DNA from 2 places in the Streptomyces sp. NPDC043738 genome. Region 2 is predicted to be linked to the other one. Evidence: riboswitches for the same ligand, from Rfam matches in the RefSeq annotation. Region 2 holds a riboswitch; the other holds the start of a gene.
The links. A riboswitch is a leader RNA that binds a small molecule or an ion and turns the genes downstream of it on or off. The one in region 2 is predicted to bind glycine.
Positions count from the first base shown of each region.

Region 1: it holds a riboswitch for glycine, as region 2 does, so the genes downstream of both, gcvP (aminomethyl-transferring glycine dehydrogenase) here and gcvT (glycine cleavage system aminomethyltransferase GcvT) in region 2, are expected to answer to the same signal.

Region 1 is NZ_JBWKCJ010000036.1:63,970-72,116, reverse strand. It holds gene AC0680_RS33150 (FHA domain-containing protein) at 1-486, shown strand, start outside; gene ftsR (transcriptional regulator FtsR) at 504-1,253, shown strand; gene AC0680_RS33140 (bifunctional nuclease family protein) at 1,307-1,780, shown strand; gene AC0680_RS33135 (MerR family transcriptional regulator) at 1,969-2,574, shown strand; gene AC0680_RS33130 (DNA polymerase IV) at 2,641-4,113, shown strand; gene AC0680_RS33125 (PRC-barrel domain-containing protein) at 4,002-4,406, opposite strand; glycine riboswitch at 4,521-4,618, shown strand; gene gcvP (aminomethyl-transferring glycine dehydrogenase) at 4,808-7,693, shown strand; gene AC0680_RS33115 (DUF5999 family protein) at 7,776-7,970, opposite strand.
Region 2 is NZ_JBWKCJ010000005.1:241,237-249,383, forward strand. It holds gene AC0680_RS10195 (ABC transporter substrate-binding protein) at 1-111, opposite strand, end outside; gene AC0680_RS10200 (ABC transporter permease) at 205-1,203, opposite strand; gene AC0680_RS10205 (enhanced serine sensitivity protein SseB C-terminal domain-containing protein) at 1,652-2,452, opposite strand; gene AC0680_RS10210 (enhanced serine sensitivity protein SseB) at 2,515-3,312, opposite strand; gene AC0680_RS10215 (AAA family ATPase) at 3,423-4,151, opposite strand; glycine riboswitch at 4,375-4,470, shown strand; glycine riboswitch at 4,471-4,589, shown strand; gene gcvT (glycine cleavage system aminomethyltransferase GcvT) at 4,623-5,750, shown strand; gene gcvH (glycine cleavage system protein GcvH) at 5,881-6,258, shown strand; gene glyA (serine hydroxymethyltransferase) at 6,287-7,546, shown strand; gene AC0680_RS10235 (APC family permease) at 7,788-8,147, shown strand, end outside.

The DNA.
Region 1 (8,147 bases), on a different contig from region 2:
TGCTCCAACTGCGGTGCGCCGCTGCGCCCGGGTGCCCAGGCCGAGCGGGCGTCCGAGACGACGTCCACGATCTCCATTTCGGGGCTGGAGGCCTACGACTCGGAGACGACGGGCCAGAACCTGGTCCCGTCGCTGTCCCCGGAGGCCCAGGCCGCGGTCGAAGCCCTTCCGCTGGGTTCGGCGCTGCTGATCGTCCGCCGGGGTCCGAATTCGGGCAGCCGCTTCCTGCTGGACAGCGAGCTGACGACGGCGGGCCGGCATCCGCAGGGCGACATCTTCCTCGACGATGTGACGGTCTCGCGTCGGCATGTGGAGTTCCGCCGCGGTGCGGACGGCGTCTTCACGGTCGCCGACGTCGGCAGCCTGAACGGCACGTACGTCAATCGTGAGCCGATCGACTCGGTCGCGCTCGCCAACGGCGACGAGGTCCAGATCGGCAAGTACCGCATGGTCTTCTACGCGAGCCAGCGGGGCGCCGGGATCTGACCGGTCAGGGAAGGCATATGCGCGATACGCCGAAGGGCGGTGCCGGTTCCGCCGGCACCGCCTCCTCGGGCGCCAAGCCGGTGAGCATCGGCACGGTGCTCAATGTGCTGCGCGAGGAGTTTCCCGAGGTCACCATCTCTAAGATTCGCTTCTTGGAGGCCGAGGGGCTCGTCGAGCCGAAGCGCACGCCTTCCGGATACCGGAAATTCACGCCGGCCGACGTCGATCGGCTGGCGAGCGTCCTGCGGATGCAGCGGGACCACTATCTGCCCCTGAAGGTCATCCGGGAGCATCTGGACGCTCTGGAGCGCGGTGAGCAGGTGCGGCTGCCGGCTCCGGCCGCGCCCTCGCGGGACCTGGTCGAGGGCGTCTCCTGCCAGGGCGAGGACCATCCGACCGCTGCCCGGATCGGCCGGGCCGAGCTGCTGGCCGCCGCGGCGGTGGACGAGGCGGTGCTCGCCGACTGGGAGTCGTACGGACTCATCGTCCCCCATGCGGACGGCGGATACGACATCGAGGCCGTCACCGTGGCCAAACTCGTCGCGGACCTGGGTCGTTTCGGCCTGGAGCCGCGGCATCTGCGTGCCGTGAAGGCGGCCGCCGAGCGCGAGGCCAGCCTGGTCGAACAGGTCGTTGCACCCCTTCGGCGGCACCGTAATCCACAGACCAGGGCTCATGCGGAGGCCACCGCGAGAGAGCTGGCGACGCTCTCCGTACGGCTCCATGCGGCGCTGGTGCAGAGCGCTCTTCGCGTCCGGTTGCCATGAGCAAAAGAGTGCTCGACTACCCAAACCTGCCGGGCACGTCCTAGGGTTGCTGTGTGAACGAGCTCGACGTCGTGGGTGTCCGGGTGGAAATGCCTTCCAGCCAACCGATCGTGCTCCTGCGGGAGGTGGGAGGCGACCGTTACTTGCCCATTTGGATCGGGCCAGGGGAGGCCACCGCCATCGCCTTCGCCCAGCAGGGCATGGTCCCTGCCAGGCCGCTGACGCACGACCTTTTCAAGGACGTGCTCGAAGCGGTGGGCCAGGAGCTGACCCAGGTCCGGATCACGGACCTGCGCGAGGGGGTTTTCTATGCCGAACTGGTCTTCGCCAGCGGGGTCGAGGTCAGTGCCCGCCCGTCCGACGCCATAGCGCTGGCACTGCGCACCGGAACGCCGATCTTCGGCACGGACGGTGTGCTGGACGACGCGGGGATCGCCATCCCGGACGAGCAGGAGGACGAGGTGGAGAAGTTCCGCGAGTTCCTCGACCAGATCTCGCCCGAGGACTTCGGCACCAACAGCCAGTGACGCCGGCCGGGTGAAGGGGCTGATTCCGGCCAAACTATTTAGCCATTCCCCGCGCGAGGTCACGAGAAACCACTCGTAGGGTGATTATCACTCGGCGTGGCGAGCGCGGCGATCGTTGACGCACCCCGAGTGACTGCATACCGTCGATATGGCAGGTCCCGTCCGGGACGTGGAGGACGGAGGGCGGCGTGGCAATCACCGGCGACGGTATGGCGGCGGAAGGGGCGTTGCCGCTCCACTCGGGCGCGGCCGCGAACCATGCCCCGGCACCGGCCGCGGCGGTGTCGGGGGACTGCGAGGCGCAGAACATCGGCTATCGCGGCCCGACCGCATGTGCGGCAGCGGGCATCACCTACCGGCAGCTCGACTACTGGGCGCGTACGGGCCTGGTGGAGCCGAGCATCCGGCCCGCGTACGGCTCCGGCACCCAGCGGCTCTACAGCTTCCGGGACGTCGTCGTCCTGAAGATCGTCAAGCGGCTGCTGGACACCGGGGTGTCGCTGCAGAACATCCGCACCGCCGTGCAGCACCTGCGCGCGCGGGGGCTGGCGGATCTGACGCGGATGACGCTGATGAGCGATGGCGCGACGGTCTACGAGTGCACCTCGCCCGATCAGGTCGTCGATCTGCTCCAGGGCGGCCAGGGCGTCTTCGGCATCGCGGTGGGCGTGGTGTGGCGGGACGTGGAGGGTGCGCTGTCACAGCTCCACGGAGAGCGCGTGGACACCGGCGAGACGCTGATGGGGAAGAACCCGCACGACGAGCTGGCGCGGCGGCGCAACAGGGCCGGCTGAGCCCCGTCCGGCGGCCCCGGCCCGGCATCGGGTCGATTGTCAGTGCCATGCGGCAGCATCGGACGTGTGAGACCCGCGCCGACGATTCTGCATCTGGACATGGATGCGTTCTACGCGGCCGCCGAGCAGGCGGCCAAGCCCAGCCTGCGCGGTAAGCCCGTGGTGGTCGGCGGGATCGGGCCGCGGGGTGTGGTCGCCACGGCGTCGTACGAGGCCCGGATCTTCGGGGTCCGCTCCGCGATGCCCACGGCCCAGGCGCGCCGGCTGTGCCCCAACGCCGCCTATCTCAGCCCTCGCTTCGGCCTGTACCGCCAGGTGAGTGACACGGTGATGGAGCTGCTGCACGAGCTGTCACCGCTCGTCGAGCCGCTGAGCCTGGACGAGGCGTTCGTGGACCTGGAAGCGGGCGGGGTGCCGGCCGAGGCGGCCGCCGTACGCGAAGTGGGGGAGCGGCTGCGGCGCGACATCCGGACCGCGACGGGGCTGACCGGTTCGGTGGGGCTCGCGGGCGCCAAGATGCTGGCGAAGATCGCGTCCGAGGCGGCGAAGCCGGACGGCCTGGTCGTCATCGAGCCCGGTACGGAGCGGGAGCTGCTGGGCCCCATGACGGTGCGGACGCTGCCCGGGGTGGGGCCCGCGACGGCTGAGACGCTGCGGCGGGCCGGGATCCACACCGTCGCGGAGACCGCCGAGGCCGGCGAGGCGGAGCTGGTGCGGCTCCTGGGCAAGGCGCACGGCGCGGGGCTGTACGCGATGGCGCTGGGCCAGGACGACCGCCCCGTGGTGGCCGAGCGGGACGCCAAGTCCATTTCCGTCGAGGACACCTTCGAGGTCGATCTGACCGACCGGACGCGGGTGCGGACCGAGATGCTGCGGCTGGCCGACCGCTGCGTCCAGCGGCTGCGGGCGGCCGGGCGCTCCGGACGCACGGTGGTGATCAAGGTGCGGAACTACGACTTCTCGACGCTGACCCGCTCCGAGACGCTCCGCGGGCCCACCGACGACCCCTCGGTCGTACGGGAGGCCGCGGTGCGGCTGCTGGAGACCGTGGACACCACCGGCGGGGTGCGGCTGCTGGGCGTGGGGGTCAGCGGGCTGGCCGACTTCACCCAGGAGGATCTGTTCGCCCAGCTGGCGACGGAGCGGGAGGCCGGGGAGCTGGCGAGGGCGGCCGCGGAGCCGGGTGGGGAGGAGTCCGGTGGAGGGGAGCCGGAGGAGGAGCGGCCGAGGCGCTGGCATCCGGGGCTGGACGTGGTGCACGACGAGTTCGGCGCCGGATGGGTGCAGGGAAGCGGCGTGGGGAGGGTGACCGTGCGCTTCGAGACGCCGTGGTCCGCACCGGGGAGGGTGCGGACCTTTGCCGTCGAGGACCCGGCGCTGCGGCCGGGTGAGCCCTTGCCGCTCGTGGGCGGCGGGCCGGAAGGAGGTCAGTCCTCCGAGCCGGCGATCTTGCCGAAGTCCTTGTCCGGGCCGTCGGAGCCGTCTTCCTTGCCGGGGGACGCCGGACCGGGTTCCGGTGAGGAGATATCCAGCCGGTAGTGGTGGTAGAGCTGGAGCTCCTGCTCAGGGGAGAGGTGGCGGCCCACGCCGAAGTCCGGGGCGTCCTTGATCAGCTTGCGGTCGTAGGGGATGTGCAGGCCCTCACCGACCATCTTGCTGGGTTCAAGGGGGACGAACGCATCCCGGCTGAAGAGTCCGGTGCGCACGGCCGCCCACTCCGGTTCCCCCGTCGCGTCGTCGAGGTAGACCTCGTCGATCGTGCCTATTTTCGCGCCGTTCCGGTCGAACGCTTTGCGGCCGATCAGGCTCCGGGGATCGATATCGGTTTGCACAACCCCTCCAATTGGTCGCAACTGCCCTGTGACAACTACCAAACGGCACATTTCATGCCCCGGCCACTCGAAGGATCCTTCGAGTGGCGCGCTGGTAGGCTGGCCAATGGCCGCAGAACCCATGCGGGAGAGTCCTTTGTCGTTCGCGACCAGGGCGCCGAAGGAGCAAATCCTCCCCGGAATCTCTCAGGCACACGTACCGCATGGACGAGGTCACTCTGGAAAGCAGGGCGGGCCACGGACGAGCACAGCGCCGGAACCCCTCCTCACCGACGGTGAAAGCCGGGCCGCCTCGCGCGGGCCGGTGAAGCTCTCAGGTTGAGATGACAGAGGGGGAGGCCGTCCGGGCACCCGCGCCGTGGTGCCCCTCGTAGGTCGCATTGACCAGGAGGCCCCCGCAGATGACCACCACTCGCATCTCCCTGACCGAGCTCGAACAGGGCATTCCGTTCGAGCGCCGGCACATCGGCCCCGACCACGAGGCGCAGGCGAAGATGCTCGCGCACGTCGGCTTCGGGTCGCTGGACGAGCTCACGGCCACGGCCGTACCCGATGTGATCAAGAGCGCGGAGGCGCTCGGCCTGCCGCAGGGCCGCACCGAGGCCGAGGTCCTCCAGGAGCTGCGCGGCCTGGCGGAGCGCAACCAGGTGCTGGCCCCCATGATCGGCCTGGGCTACTACGGCACGTTCACCCCGCCGGTGATCCTGCGCAACGTCATGGAGAACCCGGCCTGGTACACGGCGTACACGCCCTACCAGCCGGAGATCTCGCAGGGCCGCCTGGAGGCGCTGCTGAACTTCCAGACCATGGTCGCGGAACTGACCGGACTGCCCACCTCCGGTGCCTCCCTCCTGGACGAGGGCACCGCCGCCGCCGAGGCGATGGCGCTCTCCCGCCGCGTCGGCAAGGTCAAGCAGGGCGTCTTCCTGGTCGATGCCGACTGCCTGCCGCAGACCGTCGCCGTGATCCAGACCCGCGCCGAGCCCACCGGCGTCGAGGTCGTCGTCGCGGACCTGTCCGACGGCATCCCCGCCGAGATCGCCGAGCGGGGCGTCTTCGGCGTGCTGCTGCAGTACCCCGGTGCCTCCGGCGCGGTGCGCGACCCCCGTGCCCTGATCGAGCAGGCCCACGGTCTCGGCGCGATCGTCACCGTGGCCGCCGATCTGCTCGCCCTGACGCTGCTGACCTCGCCCGGCGAGCTCGGCGCGGACATCGCGGTCGGCACCACCCAGCGCTTCGGCGTCCCGATGGGCTTCGGCGGGCCGCACGCCGGCTTCATGGCCGTGCGCGACCAGTTCGCCCGCAGCCTGCCCGGCCGCCTGGTGGGCGTCTCCGTCGACGCCGACGGCAACAAGGCCTACCGCCTCGCGCTGCAGACCCGCGAGCAGCACATCCGCCGCGAGAAGGCCACCAGCAACATCTGCACCGCGCAGGTGCTGCTCGCCGTCATGGCCGGGATGTACGCCGTCTACCACGGCCCCGAGGGCCTGCGGACCATCGCCCGGCGCACCCACCGCTACGCCGCCGTCCTCGCCGAGGGCCTGCGGGCGGGCGGTGTGGAGATCGTGCACGGTGCGTACTTCGACACCCTGACCGCGCGGGTGCCCGGCCGGGCCGCCGAGGTCGTCGCCGCCGCCCGCGAGGCCGGCGTCAACCTCCGCCAGGTCGACGCCGACCTGGTCGGCATCGCCTGCGACGAGACCACCGGACGCGCGCAGCTGGCCGGCGTCTGGGGCGCCTTCGGCGTGCAGGGCGACGTCGAGCAGCTGGACACGACGGCCGCTGAAGCGCTGCCGCGGGAGCTGCTGCGCACGGACGACTACCTCACCCACCCGGTCTTCCACCAGCACCGCTCCGAGACCGCGATGCTGCGCTACCTGCGCACCCTCGCCGACAAGGACTACGCGCTGGACCGCGGCATGATCCCGCTCGGCTCCTGCACGATGAAGCTGAACGCCACCACCGAGATGGAGCCGGTCACCTGGCCCGCGTTCGGCCAGCTGCACCCGTTCGCGCCGGCCGACCAGGCCCAGGGCTATCTGACGCTGATCCAGGAGCTGGAGGAGCGACTGGCCACGGTCACCGGCTACGACAAGGTCTCCATCCAGCCGAACGCCGGCTCGCAGGGCGAGCTGGCCGGCCTGCTGGCCGTACGCGCCTACCACCGCGCCAACGGGGACGAGCAGCGCACGGTCTGCCTGATCCCGTCCTCGGCGCACGGCACCAACGCCGCCAGCGCCGTCATGGCGGGCATGAAGGTCGTCGTCGTCAAGACCGGTGAGGACGGCGAGGTCGACACCGACGATCTGCACGCCAAGATCGACAAGCACCGTGACGAGCTCGCGGTCCTGATGGTCACCTACCCCTCCACGCACGGCGTCTTCGAGGAGCACATCACCCAGATCTGCGGCGCGGTGCACGACGCCGGCGGTCAGGTCTACGTCGACGGCGCCAACCTCAACGCGCTGGTCGGACTCGCCGAGCCCGGCAAGTTCGGCGGCGACGTCTCGCACCTGAACCTGCACAAGACCTTCTGCATCCCGCACGGCGGCGGCGGCCCCGGTGTCGGCCCGGTCGCCGTACGCGCCCACCTGGCGCCGTACCTGCCCAACCACCCGCTGCAGCCCACCGCGGGCCCCGAGACGGGCGTCGGGCCGATCTCCGCGGCTCCCTGGGGCTCGGCGGGCATCCTGCCGATCTCCTGGGCGTACGTCCGCCTCATGGGCGGCGAGGGCCTCAAGCGCGCCACCCAGGTCGCGGTCCTGAGCGCGAACTACATCGCCAAGCGCCTGGAGCCGCACTACCCGGTGCTCTACACCGGCCCCGGCGGCCTGGTGGCGCACGAGTGCATCATCGACGTCCGGCCGCTGACCAAGGCGACCGGCGTGAGCATCGACGATGTCGCCAAGCGGCTGATCGACTACGGCTTCCACGCACCGACGATGTCCTTCCCGGTGGCCGGCACGCTGATGATCGAGCCGACCGAGAGCGAGGACCTCGACGAGCTGGACCGGTTCTGCGACGCGATGATCGCCATCCGCGCGGAGATCGAGAAGGTCGGCTCGGGGGAGTGGGACAAGGACGACAACCCGCTGCGCAACGCCCCGCACACCGCGGCCGCGCTCGGCGGCGACTGGACCCACGCCTACAGCCGTGAGGAGGCCGTCTTCCCGGCGGGCGTCACGGCGGCGGAGAAGTACTGGCCGCCGGTGCGCCGTATCGACGGTGCCTTCGGCGACCGCAACCTCGTCTGCTCCTGCCCCCCGCTCGACGAGTACGACAACTGATCATCCGGCCCCATCAGGGCAACATCAAGGGCCCTCGGCAGATCTGCCGGGGGCCCTGTTGTACGTGCCGGGTGCTCGCGGGTCAGGCGGCTGCGGTGACCCGGGTGCGGTGCGGGGCGATGACCTGCCCGTCCGGCAGCAGCTCACCGGTGTCCTCGAAGAGCAGGACGCCGTTGCAGAGCAGGCTCCAGCCCTGCTCGGGGTGGTGCGCCACAAGGTGTGCGGCCTCCCGGTCGGTGGAGTCTGCTGACGGGCAAGGCGGTTGGTGCTGACACATGGAAGTTGTCTTTCGCTGCGGTGTGGTGAACGTCGTGCGGCTCGATGTGGTGGTCATGGCCGCTCCCCCGTTTCTTCGGTCGGTTCCAGTGTTGCCCTACGGACGGGATTCCGCAGGGATTTCGCAGCAGCGGTACTCACTCGGTATCGACGCGTCACCCGTGCGGGCGGTTGCTTC
Region 2 (8,147 bases):
GTTCGCCTCGGCCGAGCCGTCCGAGGAGCCCTTGCCCCCGCTGCAGCCGGCCAGCAAAAGGCCCGCACTGGTGATGGCCGCTATCGCCGCGACCGGAACTGACCTTCGCATGATGGTCCGTGTCCCCTTCGTTCGTCGAGAAACTTCACACGTCAAAACTTCACTGGCGGTGGAGATTTGTGGGCGCCGGCGCCCGGCGGGCCGTCAGCGGCTGCGCGGGTCCAGCGCGTCCCTCAGGCCGTCACCGAGCAGGTTGAACGCGAGCACGGTGACGAAGATCGCGAGGCCGGGGACGATCATGTACTGGGGGTCGACCTCGTAGTACTTGACGGCCTGGTTGAGCATGCCGCCCCAGGACGCCTGGGGCGGCTGGATACCGACGCCCAGGAAGCTCAGGGCCGCCTCGAAGAGGATGTTGGAGGGGATCAGCAGCGTCGAGTAGACGATGACCGGACCCACCAGGTTGGGCAGCAGCTCACGGAAGAGGATGAACGGCCCGCGCGCACCCATGCCGCGGGCGGCGTCGACGAATTCACGCTCGCGCAGCGACAGCGTCTGCGCACGCACGATGCGGCCCATGTACGGCCAGTTGAAGAAGCCGATCACGAAGATCAGCACCGAGATGTGCAGCGGCAGGCCGTCCAGGCCGAAGGCGCCGCCCTGCAGCGAGGCGGAGATCGCGATGGCGAACAGCAGCAGCGGGAAGGCCAGGAAGACGTCCATCATCCGGCTGATGAAGGCGTCCACCCGTCCGCGGTAGAAGCCGGCGACCACACCCAGCACGGTGCCGATGGCGACCGACAGCAGCGTCGCGCCGAACGCCACGATCAGCGACACCCAGGAGCCCTCCAGGATCCGGGCGAGCAGATCGCGGCCGAACTTCGGGTCCACGCCGAGCGGGTGGTCCCCGCTCATCCCGCCGAAGTCCCCCTTGGGAAGCGTGGTGTTGGGGTCGATCAGCGACTGGTTGGGGGTGTTGGGGTCCAGGCCGAGCAGGGCCTGGAGGGGGCGGGAGAGCGCGGCGAGGACGACGAGCAGGATGACAACGATGGCACCCGCCACCGCGACCTTGTCCCGCCGGAAGCGCAGCCATGCGATCTGGCCGAGCGAGCGCCCTTCGATGCGCTTGCCCTCCACGCCTTTCAGCACCGCTTCCGGCTGCGCTTCGGCAGCCGCCCCGGTGGTCTCGATCGGTGCGGTCACGGTGCCCTTGACCCCTCTCGGCCGGCGGTGGCCGGCCCCTGCCCGCCGCAAAAGCGGCCTGATTCACATCACTGGTGCAATTCGGTGCAAGTACTGCGGGCATCGCGGAACTTCACACAGTGGAAGTCGGAGATTCACGCGACGCCCTACGGGATGACGCTCGATGACGCTCGTACAAAGGACCGAGGCCCTCGGTGTTTCCGGAGTCTTCATCCCCTTCGCGATCAGTCACCAGCCCTGACCGGGAAAGGATGCGCAACTGTGATGTGCTCCACGGCTTTCCGTTATACGGACGCACGTTCGGGCTGAGCGGAGCGAATGTCCACGGGAGCGGACCTCAACCGTGAGGAATACGGGGCGAATTCACCCCGGAACCGACACCTCGACGACACTCTCCGTCACCGGAGGGCATCGCCGAGGAACTCCGGCCGGGCGGCCGGCGGGTGGGTCAGTAAGGGCGCGGGTAGCCGTAGCCGTACGAGGGCGCGGGGGCCGGCTGACCCTGCGGCTGAACGTAGCCGTCCCGGTCGAAGAACGGCCGCGCACAGGCCCGCATCCACATCGCGACCGGGTCGTAGTCGTCGTTCATCGCGACCGTGGAGACCGGCAGTCCGTCCGGAACCGCACCGATCGACTGCTGGATCATCAACCGGGCCGAATCCACCGCTTGTTGGCCGGTGTCGTACAGATCCAGCCCGACCGCCAGATACGGGGCACCGAGCGCGGGCTGCACCCAGGCCCGGCGCAACGACCGCACGGCGGGGGTGCGGTGGGCGTTCTGGGCCAGCAGGGCGTAGAACTGCGGGATGTCGATGACCGGCTCGGAGATCCGCAGCGGGCCGGCCGGCAGCCGGTCGAGGCCGCCGGCGATGCGGCGCAGGTCCAGCCAGGGGATGCCGACACCGCCACCGGGGGCGTGCGGGTTCAGCCACAGGCCCCAGCGGTCCGGGAAGAGCGCGCCGGCGATCTCCAGGCCGCCGACGACCTCGTGGTCGCGGTTCCAGCCGGAGGCGGCGAGTTCGGGCGCGGAGGTCACGCACGGCGCGTAGCCGAGGCCGTCGACCTCCATGTTTCCGTACTGCGCGTCGGGGGAGCCGGCCCGGCCGTGCCACAGCAGCATCCAGACCTGGCCCGCGGCGAGCGCCTGCAGCAGCGCCTCATAGGCGTCGTAACGGCCGGGCGAGACCTGCTGGAGCAGCTGCTCCAGCGCTCCGGCCGCCGCCGGCCCCTGATGCGCACCCGCGCTCACGTGGTCCGTCCCTTCATCTCGGCAGGGCACGTGTGGGTGCGCCCGCGCGTCATCCAACCAGCTTACGAGTGGTCGCGAGAGTAGAAGGGCCGCACGCGCTCCAGCATCCAGTCGGCGACCGGGTCGCCGTGGGCGAGATCGAGCATCACCAACTGCACCGGCCAGGGCACCGGGACCGCGCCGAGCGCACGTCCCAGGGCCGCCAGGACCGTCTCGCGGGCGGTGCCGTCGTGCAGCGCGGCAGGGTCCACGGCGAGCTGAACACCGACGAACAGTGTGGGCGTGTCGCCCTCGACACTAGCCAGGGCACGCCGGGCAGTCAGGACAATTCCGGCACCGGAGAACTCCAGCCCGGCGCCGGCCAGGAAGTCCACCGGCTCCTCCTGCCAGTCCGGCTCGAAGAGCCGCACCCGCCCGCCGCTGGGCAGCCCCTCGACCCCGTGGCGGCCCTGCCGGCACAGCTCGGCCACCGCGGGCGGCGGCAGCGGGACCCCGACCGTGCCGTCCGGGTTGACCGCGATCCCGATCCTCGGCGGCAGCCCGCGGGCGAACTCCCCGGCCGGGGCGACGGTGAAGGACATGTGCGAGCCGACCACCCGCAGGAACTCCTGCTCGGAGCTGTAGACCGGGACATGGGCCACCCCGCCGATCTCGACGGTGGGCAGGTCCAGGCCGCGGGCACCCGGGCCCGCGCTCTCCGGGCCCCCGCCGTTGGGCAGCGGCACCCACACCCGGCTGCGCCCCAGGACCTCGACGATCCGGCCGCCGGCGCCCGGATGCCCGACCGACGCGGCGAGCACCTCCTCGAGCTCGTTCGCCGGCCACGCCAGCTGCGGTATCCCCTGCTCCGGAAGACTCATCTGTACCCACCCGTTCCGACCACGCCAATCGCCCAACGACCCTAGACGAGAAAACCCGCAGGCGGTTCATACGGGGGCGGGGTACGGCACACCCGGAATCCGCAGTCCGCTCAGTGGAAGGCGACCGTCTTCAGTGCGCTCGCCGCCCGCCGGTCCAGCAGGACCACCGAGCTGAACCCCTTCGGCGGCCCGGCCGTCTCCGCCGCGGCGACCAGCCGGCCCACCGCCCTGCGGTGCCGCGCGAAGGCGTACCCCGACACCCCGCGCCCGCGCGCCTCCTGGCCGGACCGCGCCACCTCCGGCGGCACGTCGAGCAGCACCAGATGCAGCCCGCGCCCGCCGCGCGCCGCCGACCGGGCGACCCAGCGGCGCACCCAGGCCAGCGTTCCGCAGTCGTGCACCACCACGCTGTCCCCCGACGCGAGCGCACGGCCCAGCGCGAGATAGTGCGCGGCCCGCACCAGCGGGCGGTACAGCCCGTACGGCAGCCGGCGCAGCCTGCCGCGCCCCCAGCGCTCGCGGACGTCCTGCGAATCGATGCGGTGCACCACGGGGCCGCGGCCGTCCGACGACGGCACCACCCGGTGCATCAGAGTGCTCTTTCCGCTGCCCGGCAGCCCGGAGACCACCACCAGGTCACCGGCGGCGAACCGCAGCTCCGCAGTGCCGCGGGCGCGCTTCCGGCCGCGCAGGTCCCTCACCCGAGTACCGCGCCCCGGCCGGACGACGGACCGCGCCGCGCGCCGGGCCGGGGGCCCGGCGGCGGGTGCCGCCACCGGCGCGCCCGGGGGCACGACCCCTGAAGTGGCCGCGAATGCCGCTTCCCTCTGCACCGTGATCGCCCTCCCCGTCCAGTTCCGGTCCGAGTCCGTCCCTTACCCGCAGAGTGTCAAGAAAAGGTAATGCCCATCAAGGCGATTGTCCGATCTGTCGGCGTGGCGGGCCCGGTCCTGGACGGGGCGGCGACCGGGGCTCCTCGATCCGGCGTTCCCGTGTAATGATGTGGCCGCCACGTGCACGTCCGAAGCTCATCCGTGCACCGCCAACTCCATACCGGCCGCTTGAATCCGCGCGGGAGAGTCCCCGGCCGCCACGGCGGGGCGCCGAAGGAGCAAGTCCTCCCTTGAATCTCTCAGGCCCCTATACCGCGCGGGCGAGGCAGATCTGAAAAGCGAGCCACTGCCCGGTTGCACGGGGCGGCTCCACCCAAGGTGCAAACCGGGTCCGTTCGCGGGATCCCGGTGAACCTCTCAGGTTCCGATGACAGATGGGGAGAACGTCTTGTCACCCATGCCTGGGAGCCCAGAACCATGACAGATGCCCCCCGCCGCACCGCGCTGGACGCCACCCACCGCGCGCTCGGCGCGACCATGACCGACTTCGCCGGCTGGGACATGCCGCTGCGCTACGGCAGTGAGCGCGACGAACACGTCGCCGTCCGCACCCGCGCCGGTCTCTTCGACCTCTCCCACATGGGTGAGATCACCGTCACCGGCCCGCAGGCCGCCGACCTCCTGGACTACGCGCTGGTCGGCAACATCGGCGGCGTCAGTACCGGCCGCGCCCGCTACACCATGATCTGCGAGGACGGCGGCGGCATCCTGGACGACCTGATCGTCTACCGGCTCGCCGACCAGGAGTACATGGTCGTCGCCAACGCCTCCAACGCCCAGGTGGTGCTGGACGCGCTGAGTGCGCGAGCGGGCGGCTTCGACGCCGCGATCCGCGACGACCGGGACGCCTACGCGCTGCTCGCCGTGCAGGGACCGGAGTCCCCGGGGATCCTCAAGTCGCTGACCGACGCCGATCTGGACGGACTGAAGTACTACGCCGGTCTGCCCGGCACGGTCGCCGGCGTCGACGCGCTGATCGCCCGTACGGGATACACCGGCGAGGACGGCTTCGAGCTGTTCGTGCGGCCGGCGGACGCGGTGGCCCTGTGGGAGGCGCTGGCCGCGGCCGGCAAGGACGCCGGCCTGGTGCCCTGCGGTCTGTCCTGCCGCGACACGCTGCGCCTGGAGGCGGGCATGCCGCTGTACGGGCACGAGCTGACCACCGCCACCACGCCGTTCGACGCGGGCCTGGGCCGGGTCGTGAAGTTCGAGAAGACCACCAACAACGGCGACTTCGTGGGCCGCGCCGCGCTGGCGGCGGCCGCCGAGCGCGCCGAGACCGACCCGCCGCGCAAGCTGGTCGGCCTGATCGCCGAGGGCCGCCGGGTTCCGCGCGCCGGATACCCGGTCGTCACGGCCGACGGCACGGTCATCGGCGAGGTCACCTCCGGGGCCCCCTCCCCCACCCTCGGCAAGCCGATCGCCATCGCCTACGTCGACGCCGCCTACGCCACACCGGGCACCGAGGGTGTCTGCGTGGACATCCGTGGAAGCCATGAGCCGTACGAGGTCACCGCGCTGCCCTTCTACAAGCGGCAGAAGTAGCGGTTCACCCCCGGCATCCCCGGCAGTGGCGCGCGCCCGCGTGTCTCACTGTGCAAGACCCTCCCCCGGACTTCGCCCGGGGAGGCGCCCCCATGCACGATCACACCCTCGCGTACAGGAGAATCGAGCCATGAGCAACCCCCAGCAGCTGCGCTACAGCAAGGAGCACGAGTGGCTGACGGACGCCGTGGAGGGCGTCTCGACGGTCGGTATCACCGAGCACGCGGCCAACGCGCTCGGCGACGTGGTCTTCGTGGAGCTTCCCGCGGTCGGCTCGACGGTCACGGCGGGCGAGTCCTGCGGTGAGCTGGAGTCGACCAAGTCCGTCAGCGATCTCTACTCGCCCGTGGACGGCGAGATCGTCGAGGTCAACGAGGATGTCGTCGGCGACCCCTCGCTGGTGAACTCCGCCCCGTTCGAGGGCGGTTGGCTGTTCAAGGTGAAGGTCAGCGGCGAGCCGGAGGACCTGCTCTCGGCCGACGAGTACACCGCCTTCGCCGCCGGCTGATCCCGGACCCCTCTCCCCAGGAAGACTCATGTCGCTTCTCAACAGCTCCCTGCACGAGCTCGACCCCGACGTCGCCGCCGCCGTCGACGCCGAGCTGCACCGCCAGCAGTCCACCCTCGAAATGATCGCGTCGGAGAACTTCGCCCCCGTCGCCGTCATGGAGGCCCAGGGCTCCGTCCTCACCAACAAGTACGCCGAGGGCTACCCCGGCCGCCGCTACTACGGCGGCTGCGAGCACGTCGACGTGGTCGAGCAGATCGCGATCGACCGCATCAAGGCCCTCTTCGGCGCCGAGGCCGCCAACGTCCAGCCGCACTCCGGCGCACAGGCCAACGCCGCCGCCATGTTCGCCCTCATCAAGCCGGGCGACACCATCCTGGGCCTCAACCTCGCCCACGGCGGCCACCTCACCCACGGCATGAAGATCAACTTCAGCGGCAAGCTGTACAACGTCGTGCCGTACCACGTCGACGAGAAGACCAACCTGGTCGACATGGAGGAGGTCGAGCGCCTCGCCAAGGAGCACCGCCCCAAGCTGATCGTGGCCGGCTGGTCCGCCTACCCGCGCCAGCTGGACTTCGCGGCCTTCCGCCGGATCGCCGACGAGGTCGGCGCGTACCTCATGGTCGACATGGCGCACTTCGCCGGCCTGGTGGCCGCGGGTCTGCACCCCAACCCGGTGCCGCACGCCCACGTCGTGACCACCACCACCCACAAGACGCTCGGCGGCCCCCGCGGCGGCGTCATCCTGTCCACCCAGGAGCTCGCCAAGAAGATCAACTCCGCGGTCTTCCCCGGCCAGCAGGGCGGTCCGCTGGAGCACGTCATCGCGGCGAAGGCGGTCTCCTTCAAGGTCGCCGCCTCCGAGGACTTCAAGGAGCGCCAGCAGCGCACCCTCGAAGGCGCCAAGATCCTCGCCGAGCGCCTCGTCCAGGACGACGTCAAGCAGCACGGTGTCTCCGTCCTGTCCGGCGGCACCGACGTCCACCTCGTCCTGGTCGACCTGCGCGACTCCGAGCTCGACGGGCAGCAGGCCGAGGACCGCCTCCACGAGGTCGGCATCACCGTCAACCGCAACGCGATCCCCAACGACCCCCGTCCGCCGATGGTCACCTCCGGCCTGCGCATCGGCACCCCGGCCCTGGCCACCCGCGGCTTCACGGCCGAGGACTTCCGCGAGGTCGCCGACATCATCGCCGAGGCCCTCAAGCCCGCCTACGACGCCGAGGCCCTCAAGGCCCGGGTCACGGCGCTCGCGGAGAAGTACCCGCTGTACCCGTCGCTGTGACGCGTCTCATGCGGTGATCCTCCGCGCCGCCGGTCACCGGCGGCGCGGAGGCCGAACGGGCCGTGAGCCCGGGGCCGTTGGTCCCGGGCTCACCGTCTGCGTGCCCGCTCTTCTCCCTCCCTTCGCGAAATCACGTGGAAAATCCGGTGATTCGCGAGAAATAAGGTGGCCCACGGCAGATGGCAGCCGCCCCTCCTCCGTGAAGGGGGCACTTCTCGACGCAGGACGGACGACACATCCCATGGACATGAGCGCGGGCGAGCGCAAGGGGCTCAGCCTCTTCGCCCTCATCATGATCGGCATAGGCTCGATCTTCGGCTCCGGCTGGCTCTTCGGCGCCGGTGCCGCCGCCCAGGTGGCGGGCCCCGCGGCGCTGGTCGCATGGGTGATCGGCGCCGTCTTCATCGGCATGATCGCGATGTCCTACGCGGAGGTCGGCTCGGCCTACCCGATCCCCGGCGGCATGGCCCGCTACGGCCATCTCTCCCACGGGCCGGTGCTCGGCTTCCTCACCGGCTGGGCCGTGTGGATCGCGGTCGCCTCGCTCATCCCGATCGAGTCGATCGCCGCCACCCAGTACATGACGTCCTGGAGCTTCGGC